DNA from 2 places in the Vibrio gallaecicus genome. Region 2 is predicted to be linked to the other one. Evidence: predicted binding sites of a transcription regulator. Region 2 holds the regulator's gene; the other holds the start of a gene.
What was found. The regulator MetJ, encoded in region 2, represses methionine synthesis genes. The targets are predictions, from matches to a motif close to TTAGACNTNTANANGTCTAA.
Positions count from the first base shown of each region.

Region 1 (7,327 bases), 480 kb from region 2:
CTCTTACCAGTTCAAAACTTACAAAACAAAATGTGGAGGAACGAACATTGCTACTCCAAAAATCTCTACTACTTGCCCTTCACTCCAAACCACAATTAGTTAATTTAAAAATCATTAGTTTAGTAGAGAGGAAGAAAGGTAAGCACCCACTAAACATAGTGGATGCCATGTTTTAATTAATGGGTAGTATTAGCTAGCGCTTGCCATTTCAAGTTCACCTTTAGACTGTGCACGCTTATAGAAAAACAGCGTAAGCATTGCAGGTAGAACAATGGCAACTAACATTGCAACTAGGTAAATAGACCAATATTGAGGTTGAATCGATAGGATACCTGGTAAGCCACCTACTCCGATGCCATTTGCCATCACGCCTGCACTGCCGCAAATCGCCGCTGCGGCTGCACTACCAATCATTGCACTCAGCATTGGGAATTTATACTTCAAGTTAATACCGTACATTGCAGGTTCTGTTACACCTAAGTAAGCAGAAATCGCCGCAGGTACTGAGATGTCTCTTTCACCTTCACGCTTACTTAGAATAATGATGCCAACGACAGCCGATGCTTGTGCGATATTAGATAATGCGATTAATGGCCAAATTGGAGTTCCGCCAAGTTCCTGCATTAATTGAAGATCAACTGCATTCGTGGTGTGGTGAATCCCTGTAATAACCAGAGGTGCATACAAGAAGCCAAAGATTACCGAACCTAGAATCGCGAAATCACCCGTCATTGCAGCTTTAGCCGCGAACGCAACCCCATCACCAAGAACACGACCAAATGGTCCAATGAAAGCGTGAGCCAGAATAACCGATAGAATAATGGATACGAATGGAACCACGACCAAGTACAAGTAAGCAGGTACAATACGCTTTAGATTTGTTTCAATAAATGCCAACGCCACACCAGCTAACATTGCAGGGATAACTTGTGCTTGGTAACCGACCTTTTCAATGACAAAGAAGCCAAAATCCCACACTTCAGGTACCGATTTACCTATCATGTAAGCATTCATTAATTGAGGAGAAACCAAAGTAACACCTAACGTGATACCTAAAATTGGTGTCCCTCCTAGCTTTTTCACCGTTGCCCAACACACGCCAACAGGTAAGAAGAAGAAGATTGCTTCGCCAATTAACCACAAGAAAGAATGAACCGTTGCCCAAAATTGACTGATTTCAACTAAGGTTTTTCCATCAAACATGCGAATGTCGCCAATCACATTACGGAAACCAAGGATCAGACCACCAGTAATAATGGCAGGGAGCAGAGGTACAAAAATTTCAGCTAAATGGGAAATACCACGCTCTAGAAAGTTCATGTTCTGACGAGCTGCAAGTTTTGATTCATCTTTTGAGGAAGATTGCTTACCTGTTTGCTCAATAAGCAGCTTATAAACGTCATCAACTTCTGTACCAATAACAACTTGAAACTGACCAGCATTCGTAAAGCAGCCCTTCACTATTTTGAGCTTTTCTAATTCTACTGTATTCGCTTTTTCAGTATCGTTTAATACAAAGCGTAATCGTGTCAAACAGTGACTTACACTCGCAATATTATCACTTCCACCGATTTGCTCGATAAGACGCGTGATGTCTTGCTTCGCAATCTTACTCATACTTTCCCCACCCTGGTTCTTGGATCATCTCTTTACCCAGATATCATGCAATCCGGATTTGCAAAAGCACGAATGGGAACATTCCCACCCACTTGCAAGTATACTGCCCAAACATTGATAGAATTAAAATGGGAACAGTCCCAATAATTGAAAGAGATCACACTCTAATTTTAAATGACTTTTGGATTAAAGGTTTGTTTTTGAGGTACTAGATGATAGGAACTTGAGTATGGTGAGTGATCACTTCTCGACCAGAAAGCTGGGAGATCAATAAGTTAGCCGCCAATTCACCTGCGCTTTGATAACCAGGATCAATGCTATGGACATTTGGAAATAGGAAAGATAAGAGATCATTACCACCGACCCCTGTTACTGCAATATCTTCACGTTGTAATTCTTGTAAGCGTTTGATTACGCCTAACGCAAGTGTGTCACTGGCGCATACTATGGCTTGGGTTTCAGGTTGTATGACACGATCCACCAGCTGGTATGCACTCTCATGATGCAGCTGCCCAGTTTGATAATTGGGAGTAGACTGAGTTCGCTCACACCAATCTAAATAGGCCTTTAGGCGCATCTCACCAGTCGATTTATCACTTGGGTCAACACCAATAAATGCAATATTTGATAAGTTTTTCTGGGTAAGATGATCCAGTGCGTTATCAATAACACCTTGGTTATCATAATTAATTGAAGTGACGTTTTCAGTATCTAGCGCAATCACTACTGCGCGATGTTGCCATAACTCTATCTCAGCAATATCACACTCTGTGAACCCAAATACGATAACGCCATCAACATTCCTTCTCTTTAAAACTTGAAGGTGTTCATTGGTTTTATCACGGTCGAATTGGCTCTCCATGATCACTACGTCATATCCAGAACCATAAAGCTTATTGAGCATGGTGCTTACGGCTTTATTTTCTGAAGGAGAATCCAAACGAGAAATAATGACACCAATGACTTTTTGGCTTCCGCCACGCATAGACTGAGCCGACTTAGAAGGAATGTACCCAGATTCCGCAATAACTCTCTCCACTTTTTCTCGTGTTGCTGGCTTTACTTTAGGGTCATTGGTCAGAACTCGTGAAACTGTTGATTTTCCAACACCGGAGAGTTTTGCGATATCAAGAATGGTGAGGTTTTTGCGCATAAAAAGTCTAATATTTAGTGAAAAAAGAGTATGAAATAATGAAGGTAATCCCGCTTAACTCATAAAATTAAACCGTACATTGACTAACAATGCACGGTTTATATTAGTTCGATAAGTAGCAGTTTTTATAGATAACTCGACCTAGCTCAAGACGAGCATTGTCACCTTTAGTATGAAGCGCCACGCTATTCAGTATTTCGGCAGTACCATCATCCAAAATGTACTTAGTTCCAGATCCAGCTGCAACTTGCGTAAGACGATATTCATGATCAGGTAAGCGTAACACCGCTTTTTCATGTTCAGGAAACGCCACGTCAAATGAGCGATTAGATTCACACTGATACGTCATAAACTGACTAGAAGTATCATCTTTTACTACTGCAGACTGACTACAGCCCACTAAAGCCGTAACAATGATTAAAACAGGAATAGACCATGTCTTCTTCATTTAATGCTCCAAAAGATATTATTAGCGTTAAGTCGATTAACTGATTTAGCCTTTAAGATAGTGCGGAACGTCAGCAATACTGTCGAGTACAACGCTCGCAAGCGATTCGCCTTTCTCAGTAACAGGTTTACCTGTACGCACTAACACCTTAGTACCCACACCTGCAGCTTCAGCGGCCATCATGTCTTCTGCTTTATCTCCGATCATCACTGAGTTAGCCATGTCGATTTTTAGAAAATCACGAGCTGAAATAAACATACCAGGCTTAGGCTTACGGCATTCACAATCTTGCTTATATTCACCTACACCATGTTCGGCGTGATGAGGACAATAGTAAATACCATCAAGTTCAACACCGTTATCTTCAAAGTTCCAATCCATCCACTGGGTTAAAGAAATAAAACGGTCTTCACTGAACATGCCACGAGCAATACCCGATTGGTTTGTCACTAGAACCAATAAATAGCCCATATCTTTAAAGGCTTTAGCTGCTTCAAATACACCATCAATGTATTCAAAGTCATGTTCATCATGTACGTAACCGTGATCCACATTAATCACACCATCACGATCTAAAAAAACGGCAGGTTTAGACAAAATTCAGTTCTCAATAGACTCTCTATAATCATTAATTATTACACGCTTTATTTGCTTCATCACTATCTATTTAAATGAACGGTGACTCAGCCATTTACGTTTAGACGTCTAGACGTAAAAATATCTATTGACTTAGATCACATAACACCATAGCATCGTCTGTAAATCGAACTAATTATCAACATTTTATTCTGTTTTCCCTGCACAGGTTTTTTATGATTACAGTTAATCAAGTAAACAAGACTTTCTATCAAGGCACTAAGGAAATCAATGCCTTAATAGACATCAACCTACATATTCCTCAAGGTCAAATCTTTGGGGTGATCGGCTCTTCAGGTGCAGGGAAAAGCACGCTGATTCGCTGTGTTAATATGTTAGAAGCACCGACAACAGGCGAAGTGATTGTTGATGGTGTAGATCTAACAAAACTCAGTAAATCTGAACTCAGCGAAGCTCGCCGTAATATCGGTATGATCTTTCAGCACTTTAATTTACTTTCATCACGTACAGTGTTTGAAAATATCGCGCTACCTTTAGAGCTTTCTGGCACAAATAAAGAAAAGATTGAAACTAAAGTTAATGAATTACTGAATCTGGTAGGGCTTGCTGACAAACGCGATACTTACCCAGCTAATTTGAGCGGCGGTCAGAAACAAAGAGTCGCGATTGCTCGTGCCCTTGCCTCTGACCCTAAAGTTCTACTGTGCGATGAAGCAACCAGTGCTTTAGACCCAGCAACGACACAATCAATTCTTGAGCTACTGCGTGAGATTAACCGTAAACTAGATATCACCATCTTACTGATTACCCATGAAATGGATGTTGTGAAAAGCATCTGTCATGAAGTCGCTATCATTGGTGGTGGTGAATTGGTTGAGAAAGGCACGGTAGGTGAAATTTTTGCTCACCCTAAAACAGAATTAGCGCATCAGTTCATTCGTTCAACATTAGATTTAACCATTCCTGAAGACTACCAAGCACGTTTGCAGCAGGCTCGTGTAGACGGTAGCTACCCTCTTGTACGTCTTGAGTTTACTGGCGCAACCGTTGATGCCCCTTTAATGACGCAAATTGCACGTAAATTTAATATCGATGTAAGCATATTAAGTTCTGACCTTGATTACGCAGGTGGCGTGAAATTCGGCATGATGGTCGCTGAGCTATTTGGTAATGAAGAAAACGATAATGCAGCAATTGAATTCTTACGCGAACACAATGTAAAAGTAGAGGTGCTAGGTTATGTCCTTTAATGTCAGTGAAATTACAGATTGGATAAGCCTGAACGGCAACCTACTTCTAGGTGCTACTTGGGAAACACTCTACATGGTAGCAGTTGCTGGCATTGTTGGCTTTGCTGTGGGTATTCCTCTTGGTGTGATTCTGCACACGACTAAAAAAGGTGGGCTACTTGAGAATACTAAACTCAACAAGATTCTCGGTGCGATTGTCAACATAGGCCGCTCTGTACCTTTCTTAGTACTAATGGTGGCGATTATTCCATTAACGAAAATGCTGATCGGCACTTTCATAGGTACCACAGCAGCTATCGTGCCTTTAACGATTGGCGCTATTCCATTTGTTGCTCGTTTAATTGAAAGTGCATTGCTTGAAGTACCAACAGGGTTAGTTGAAGCAGCTCAATCAATGGGGGCAACTCCAACTCAAATTATCAACAAGGTACTGCTTCCTGAAGCTCTACCTACTATTGTGAACTCTGTAACTATCACTCTAGTGACGCTAGTAAGCTACTCTGCAATGGCAGGTACTGTTGGTGGTGGTGGTTTAGGTGACGTTGCGATTCGATACGGTTTCCACCGATATGACGTAACTATCATGGCAGTCACAGTCGTCATGCTGATTGTGTTAGTTCAAATCATTCAGTCTATTGGTGACAGCATTGTTCGACGAGTAGACCACAGATAGCTATACAAATCGTACTTAAACAAATAAAAAATTAATCACAGAATGCATTTTGCTCACAGTTATTAGGTGCACTCTGGAACAAATAATTAAATAGATATACTAAAAGGAAATTATTATGAAATTTAGTCTTAAAGGTTTACTGACTATCGCAGCTGCTGCCTCTGCACTTGTTCTTGCTGGTTGTGGTGAGAAAGAAGTTGATGTTACGAAAGTAAAAGTAGGTGTAATGGCTGGAGCTGAAGCTCAAGTAGCTGAAGTGGCAGCTAAAGTAGCAAAAGAGCAATATGGTCTTGACGTTGAGCTTGTAACTTTTACTGATTACGTAACACCAAACGCAGCTCTGGATGATGGTTCTATCGACATCAACGCATTTCAACACGTTCCTTACCTAGATCAACAAGTGGCTGACCGTGGTTACAAGCTAGCTGTCGCTGGTAACACTTTTGTTTACCCAATTGCGGGTTACTCTAAGCAAGTAAAATCAGTATCTGAGATTCAAAATGATGCTCGCATCGCAGTACCAAACGACCCAACAAACCTTGGCCGTTCTCTACTTCTTCTAGAACAACAAGGTCTAATTGAACTTCGTGACGGCGCTGGTCTTCTAGCAACAGTTCGTGACATCGTTGGTAACCCAAAGAACATCACTATTGTTGAGCTTGATGCTGCACAACTTCCTCGTTCACTTGACGATGTAGCGCTTTCTATCATCAACACAACTTACGCAAGTTCTATTAACCTAACACCACAACGCGATGGTATCTTCGTTGAAGACAAAGAGTCTCCATACGTTAACCTTATCGTTGCTCGTGAAGACAACCTAAATGCTGAAAACGTACAAAACTTCGTTAAAGCATACCAAACTGAAGAAGTGTACAACGCAGCTTCAGAAATCTTCCAAGGTGGCGTAGTTAAAGGTTGGTAATCGCTCAGGTTGATAATAGTTATTATTGGAAATAATTAGTAATTAATTACTGCCTTACTAACCAATAGCAACTAGCAACTAGCAACTAGCAACTAGCAACTAGCAACTAAATTAAAGAGGCTGACATTTTTTGTCAGCCTCTTTGCTATTTAAAGCGCTATCCTATTAACGGATGAATAAGCTCATCAATTGTATTCTGACAGTCTTGAACAAGCTTACCACCAAGCCTCTACTTGCATGCCTACACTGACTTCGCTGCTTTTACCTTCACCGAATGTGTTTTCGTTTTCTGAATCATTTAAGTACGTTGCAAAGATTCGAAATTCAGGGCGAGACCAAAAACCGACTTGGGGAACCCAAGCTTGAGCAAGAGTAAATTTGCTCCCTGCACCATCTTTATTATTAATGTTTTCAACAAAGCCACCGATCTCTACAACCGTACGCATTCTTTCATCCCACTTGTATAAAGGACGAATAACGGCGCTGAAAGATTCATCATCACTGTTGTTACTGCCAACATCAGACGCAGAGGCATAACGAACTGTGTGTCCAAATTCGATATTGTCACCGATAGAAACTACGCCCCAGTTAATAATACGAAACCCTTCTGCATTATTATTTCCAGCATCACGAACAATGCCTTTACCTGTTCCGAATGTCGCCA
Region 1 is NZ_AP025490.1:2,538,214-2,545,540, forward strand. Features, by position in the region: gene treB (PTS trehalose transporter subunit IIBC) at 190-1,617, opposite strand; gene treR (trehalose operon repressor TreR) at 1,826-2,770, opposite strand; gene OCU78_RS10955 (MliC family protein) at 2,874-3,218, opposite strand; gene gmhB (D-glycero-beta-D-manno-heptose 1,7-bisphosphate 7-phosphatase) at 3,264-3,815, opposite strand; gene metN (methionine ABC transporter ATP-binding protein MetN) at 4,031-5,065, shown strand; gene OCU78_RS10970 (methionine ABC transporter permease) at 5,055-5,738, shown strand; gene OCU78_RS10975 (MetQ/NlpA family lipoprotein) at 5,854-6,663, shown strand; gene lamB (maltoporin LamB) at 6,879-7,327, opposite strand, start outside.
Region 1: a site for MetJ is predicted at 3,916-3,935, ahead of metN (methionine ABC transporter ATP-binding protein MetN). Genes of this name have one in related genera too.

Region 2 (7,327 bases):
TCGCTGTTAGCTGAATAGCGACTGTCTAAAAAGATAAAAGGCTTGAACTCTTAGAGTCCAAGCCTTTTTTGTATCTAAAGAATATGGATTAAACAGCTACCACTTGTGGTCGAACACCTAATGTATGGCACAGTGCATAAGTCATTTCTGCACGGTTCAGTGTATAAAAGTGAAAATCTTTCACACCTTCACGACTTAGAGTACGAACCATATCAATCGCTTGGCTAGCACCTACAAGTTGACGAGTCGTTGGATCATCATCCAAGCCTTGGAACTGCTGCGCCATCCAGCCTGGTACTTTCACATTATTCATCGCAGCAAAACGGGAAGCTTGTTTAAAGTTAGATACTGGTAAAATGCCCGGTACGATTTCAACATCAATTCCTGCTGCCACACAACGGTCACGGAAACGTAGATAGCTTTCAACATCAAAGAAGAATTGAGTAATAGCACGGTTAGCACCGGCATCAACTTTACGTTTCAAGTTAATAAGGTCAGATTGAGCACTTTTTGCTTCAGGGTGCACTTCAGGGAAAGCTGCAACAGAGATATCAAAGTCGTGACGGGATTTCAGTAAATTGACTAAATCAGACGCGTACATCTCAGGAGCACCGCCACCTTCAGGAATATCACCACGTAGCGCAACAATACTCTGAATGCCATTCGCCCAGTAATCGTCAGCAATCTGGATCAGTTCATCACGACTTGCATCGATACATGTTAAGTGTGGCGCTGCTACCAAACCTGTCTGGTTTTTGATTTCTTTAATAATAGAGTGAGTACGATCACGCTCGCCAGAGTTTGCTCCATAAGTTACTGAAACAAATTTAGGTTGAAGAGTTTTCAAGCGGTGAACAGAATTCCACAGCGTTTCTTCCATCTTTTCACTACTCGGTGGAAAAAACTCAAATGACACGTTTATATTATCTGAAAGCTCAGCAATATTTTGATTCAAAGCGTCGATATGACCTGCGTGCGTATATCCCATCTTACTCTCCCTGTGGCAAAAGCAACCACTAAATATTTTCAAATCCTTAGCGACGTTTAGACGTCTATATGTCTCCAGAATGTATTGAATACGATTTAATGTCAACTGATCCATTATGAATTTTTTTCAAGTAGATCGTGAGTAAAGCTCAAGAAGAAGGTCAGAGCTTGAGAATAGATAATCACCGAAAAGAAACAAAAAAGCTGAAAGTAAATGAATTCTACTTTCAGCCATATTTATGGGTTATTGCGGCTTGGTTAATCAGAACAATCAACCATTAAAGGTATTAAAATAAGCTAGACATACGATTCAAATCGGACTGAATTGCTCCTGCTGTCACCTCTCGACCAGCGCCAGGTCCGCGAATCACTAAGGGATTATCTTTGTACCATTTGCTCTCGATCGCAAAAATATTATCGCATGGCAGTAAGTTCGCTAACGCATGCTCTTTAGATAAAGCCTCTACGCCTACCGTTGCTTTACCATTTTTTTCAAGACGAGCAACATAACGAAGTACTTTCTGTTGTGATTGAGCTTTAGTTAAACGCTCTGCCAATTCATCACTTAGCAACGAAGCTTTATCGAAGAAGTCATCTACAGACAAATCTTGTAGCTCCTTCGGCACTAAAGACTCTACTTTCACGTTTTCAGGTTCAATATCTAGCCCTGACTCACGTGCTAAAATCACTAGCTTACGCATCACATCAGATCCATCTAAATCAGCTCGAGGGTCTGGTTCAGTTAAACCTTGCTGCCATGCTAGATCTACCAATTCACTAAATGGAACGCTGCCATCAAATTGCTGAAACAGCCAAGACAAAGTACCAGAGAAGATTCCTGAAAGAGCAATAATATCATCACCACTTTCACGTAAATCTCGAACTGTATGGTTAATCGGTAACCCTGCCCCTACTGTTGCATTATATAACCAGTGGCGACTGATTTTAGAAAAAGCATCTTGGACTTGATGATAATATTCACTGGATGCTGAACCTGCCACTTTATTTGCAGAGATCAGGTGAACCCCTTGTTTAGCGATATCTAAATATTTATCAGCAAGCAATTTGCTGGCTGTGACATCTAATACAACCGCTTCATCATAACCCTGTATTTCGCCTAAACGCTCAAGCCAGTCACTGCCGTTATTATTTACCGCTTCATCTGAGAAACAAGTAAGCACAGTGCTAGGGTCGATGCCCTGCTCATCAAACCAATAAGTTTGACTATCAATCACTGCCACTAAATCAAAGCTCATACCACGGCGCTTTTCTAGTTCAGCTTTCTGTTCTGCAAATAAACTTAACCAACTCGAACCAATGTTTCCTTTCCCGCACAGTGCGATAGCAACTCGTTTCTGTGCTTGGAATAATTGGGAATGGACACCTTTTACTAAAATAGATGTGTCAGCTTTGCGCATCACTGCAACCAAGCTTAACCCAGAAGAAGCCTCTGAGATAAACTCTACCGGTGAGTCTTTTAACTGCTGGTAAAAACCATAGCAATGATTCGGGTTTTTCGTCACACCCGCTCCAACCGCAGCCACCAAAGAGAAGCCTTCTTTAAGTTTAATCTCGCCTTCTACCGCATGGTCTTGTAAGTATTCTAAAGCACCACCAGCAATTTCTTCAGTGTACGCCAAGCGAATACAATATTGGTCTGGTTGTAATTCATACGCTAGCGGTTCTAATTGAGCGCGCTTCAACCCTTCGAGTACATCGGTAGTCAAACGCTCAAAATCGTGCCCGTGACCAAACGTCACTTGGATCAATAAAACTTCATCCAGAGACGTAATAATTTTCGCACCACGACCGGAAGCCAATACACGCTCAATTTGAGTGGAGCCCGATTCTGGTTGATAACTGCAACGTAAACTTAAATCCATCGCACTTTGAGCAACAGGCTGTAAGGTTCTGCTATGTAAAACAGGAGCAGCAAGTCGGGCTAATTCACTGGCTTCATCCAAACGAAGTAAAGGCAATAAACACGCATCCGATACTAGCCTTGGATCAGCACTGTAAACGCCGGCTACATCGCTCCAAATCGTGACTCGGTCGACTTCAGCTAACGCACCAATAACCGTTGCAGAGTAATCTGAACCATTACGGCCTAAAAGAACGGTTTCGCCTTCGCAGTTTTGAGCCATGAAGCCCGTAATCACAACCCGACAATGTGTATGTTGCGCCAGCACTTCTTTAATTAAAGCGTAAGAGCGCGAGCGATCAACTTCTGGCTGTGTTCCCGCTTCAGCTCGTAAGAATTCACGAGCGTCCTGCGCGATAGCTTGTAAATCATTCTGAGAAAGAAGTTCAGCAAGTAACCTTGAAGACCAGACCTCACCATGACCTAGCACTTGAGACTTTTGCGCTTCAGTCAGTGGGGCATTCAATTCACCTAATGCTGTGAATTCCGCTTGAACCAAACCAAGATGATGAGCGGCTTGATCGCCTTCTAACAACTCTTCAATTAAATTCAGCTGGAATTGACGTAATGACTGTAGGCATTCATGTGCTAAACGCCCATCTTTATCTAGTGCTTCTAAGAACTCGATTAAACGATTAGTCGTTTTACCAGCAGCGGAGACCACAACCAAATCAGTCGCGCTTGAATACTCTTTCAAAATATTCACAACTCGCTGATAGCATTCTGGGTTAGCTAAACTACTTCCACCAAATTTATGCAGTTGGCGTAAAACACTCATTAGCTCGCTTCCCCATTCTCGATGAAGTTATGTGTCTTAAGAAACGCTTGGTTTAGATCTTCAATAAGATCGCCCGCGTCTTCTAAACCTACAGACAAACGTAGAAGTTGCTGAGATACACCCGCTTCAGCCAAAGCAACTTGCCCCATTGCACGGTGAGTCATAGAAGCTGGATGACAAATCAAACTTTCAACACCACCTAAAGATTCAGCCAACGAGAACAGCTCTAGCTCACCAACAAAAAACTTCAACGCTTCAAAAGATCCTGCGAACTCAAAGCTCAGCATAGAACCAAAGCCTAACTGCTGCTTTTTGGCAATTTCATGACCAGGGTGATCAGGTAAGCTTGGGTGATAAATAGTGCCGACTAAATCTTGCTGCTGAAGCGCTGTTAAAATTTCACGAGAGCTTTCTTCATGTACACGCATACGAGCGCCTAAAGTACGAATACCACGTAAAGTCATGTAGCTATCAAATGGCGTACCTGTTGCGCCTATACAGTTGCCCCACCATCCTAATTCTTCAGCATGCTCTTCCGTTTTAGTGATGACCACACCACCAATTACATCTGAGTGACCGTTAATGTATTTAGTTGTGGAGTGAATAACAAAGTCAGCACCTAGCTCTAGAGGCTTTTGGAACACAGGTGTCAAAAACGTATTATCGACAGCCACTAACGCTCCGACCTCTTTTGCTTTACGACACGTTTCTGCGATATCGACCACTCGCACTAGAGGGTTAGAAGGTGTTTCAAGTAGGATTAATTTGGGCTTGAGAGCAATCGCTGCATCTAATGCGGTTTGATCCGACTGATCAACAAACAGGACTTTGAAGTCCCCTTTTTGAGAACGTGTATTAAACAGTCTGTACGTTCCACCGTAGCAGTCGTGTGGAGCAACAATTAAATCGTCACCACTTAGAAATGCAGACACCCACAAGTTCAATGCTGATGTACCGCAATTGGTCACAACGGCACCCTTTCCTGATTCCAGTTCGAAGAGCGCTGTTTCTAATAACCCACGGTTCGGGTTGCCCGATCTCGTATAGTCATATTTAGGCACTTCACCAAAAGCGGGAAAACCATAATTTGTCGAAAGATAAATTGGTGGAACAACGGCATGGTGTTGAGTGTCTGACTCAATACCGGTTCGAACGGCAATTGTGGCTGGCTTCCGGCTGCTCATAGGTGTTTCCTTACAAATTGGGTTCAGGATATAACAGCTGCTTGTCGGCGTTTTGCAGCTGTGTTAGATATATGTTATTCACTTTACTGCCATAAACATAAGACGTCAACACTTCTAGACGTCCATATGTCTTTGCTTATGGCGGTAAATCCCGCTAAAATCACCTTCTAAATTAATCTAACTACAAAAATGATGAAGGTACACAATGGCAGATTGGAATGGTGAGTACATAAGCCCATATGCTGAGCATGGAAAGAAAAGCGAACAAGTAAAGAAAATTACGGTTTCTATCCCTCTAAAAGTATTAAAGGTGCTAACTGATGAACGTACTCGTCGTCAGATAAACAACTTACGCCATGCCACAAACAGTGAATTGCTATGTGAAGCCTTTCTTCATGCCTACACTGGTCAACCGTTACCTACGGATGAAGACCTACGTAAAGACCGCCCAGACGATATCCCTGCTGAAGTGAAAAAACTAATGACAGAAATGGGTATCGAATTCGAAGCGTTTGACGAAGAATAAAAATAAATCACGTCGATGCCCTTCATATTTTCATTTGCTTGTGACAATAGTTTGAAACTAACTTCTGTATTTCAAGTGTAAGCTTGTCATACCAAGATACAAAAAAGCCGAATCATGCTTCCATGATTCGGCTTTTTTATGAGTTCAATGCTAAAGACGTAACATTAAGCCATATAATTTTCAGGCATCTCGATACGAGCAACACCAGATTCAACTGCAGCTTGTGCTACCGCTTTCGCTACGCGAGGCAATAAACGTGGATCCATTGGCTTCGGAATAATGTAATCCATACCAAATGTCAGTGCATCAGCTCCCGCCGCTTTTAATACTTCAGCAGGAACTTCTTCTTTTGCTAGTTCACGAATCGCCGTGACTGCTGCCAGTTTCATCTCATCGTTGATTTCACTAGCTCGCACATCTAGCGCACCACGGAAGATAAACGGAAAGCAAAGCACATTATTAACTTGGTTCGGGTAATCGCTACGACCTGTACCCATGATTAAGTCATTACGCACTTCATGAGCAAGCTCTGGCTTAATTTCTGGATCTGGATTTGAGCATGCAAATACAACAGGCTTATCAGCCATCAGCTTCAAAGATTCTGCTGGTAATAAGTTAGGACCCGATACACCCAAGAATAAGTCAGCACCTTCAATCACATCTTCCAGCGTTCGCTTGTCTGTGTTGTTAGCAAAAAGCTGTTTGTATTCGTTTAGGTCGTCACGGCGAGTGTGGATCACACCCTTACGATCTAGCATGTAGATTTTTTCACGCTGAGCGCCACACTTAATCAGTAGCTCCATACACGCTACAGCCGCCGCGCCCGCACCTAAACAAACAATCTTACATTCTTCTAGCTGCTTACCTTGAAGTTCGATGGCATTCAGCATACCTGCAGCCGTTACGATAGCAGTACCATGTTGGTCATCATGGAATACAGGCACATCACAACGTTCGATAAGACGACGTTCAATCTCAAAACAGTCTGGTGCTTTAATATCTTCTAAATTGATGCCACCAAAAGTATCTGCGATGTTCGCTACCGTGTCGACAAACTCATCGATTGTGCGGTGTTTTACTTCAATATCGATAGAATCTAAACCAGCAAAACGTTTAAACAGAAGAGCTTTACCTTCCATTACAGGCTTAGAAGCGATAGGACCAAGGTTACCTAAACCCAAAATCGCAGTACCGTTAGAGATAACTGCAACCATGTTGCCTTTACCTGTGTACTTATAAACGTTATCAACATTCTGTGCGATTTCTCGAACAGGCTCAGCTACACCTGGGCTGTATGCTAAAGCAAGGTCTTCAGCTGAATTTGCCGGCTTAGTCAGCTCAACGGCAATTTTACCTGGAATAGGGAATTCATGATAATCAAGAGCTTGCTGGCGAAATTGTTCTTGAGCAGATAATTTTTCTTCTGCTGATAATGGCTCTTTTGAAGATTGAGCCTGGCGAGTGTCGTCTGACATGAGCGTAGGTTTCCTAAGATATTATTATTTGGGGGAATCCTCTTCATGTTAATAGATGTACTTCAAAGTTCCTAGGTGGTTTACCTATCAGTCTCACTAAAAAACGAGATTTGACTACTAATAAGACCAGTGAACAGTTGAAATCTCTAAATGGCAGGCAACAAAAAAGGACACCGAAGTGTCCTTTTGGATGTCTATATAGCGAGTATTACTACTTGCTAGAAAGAGCACCGAAACGCTTGTTAAAGCGATCAACACGGCCGCCAGTATCTACGATACGTTGCTTACCAGTGTAGAATGGGTGACATTTGTCACATACGTCTAGGTGAATACCAGCTTTACCTAGAGTAGAGTTGAATTCAAATGTGTTGCCGCAAGAGCAAGTAGCTGTAACAGCTTTGTATTCTGGGTGGATTCCAGCTTTCATGGGATAACCTCAATTAGGCCGTGTCGCCA
Region 2 is NZ_AP025490.1:3,019,227-3,026,553, forward strand. Features, by position in the region: gene metF (methylenetetrahydrofolate reductase) at 89-988, opposite strand; gene OCU78_RS13245 (bifunctional aspartate kinase/homoserine dehydrogenase II) at 1,275-3,686, opposite strand; gene OCU78_RS13250 (O-succinylhomoserine (thiol)-lyase) at 3,686-4,870, opposite strand; gene metJ (met regulon transcriptional regulator MetJ) at 5,076-5,396, shown strand; gene OCU78_RS13260 (malic enzyme-like NAD(P)-binding protein) at 5,561-6,871, opposite strand; gene rpmE (50S ribosomal protein L31) at 7,083-7,298, opposite strand.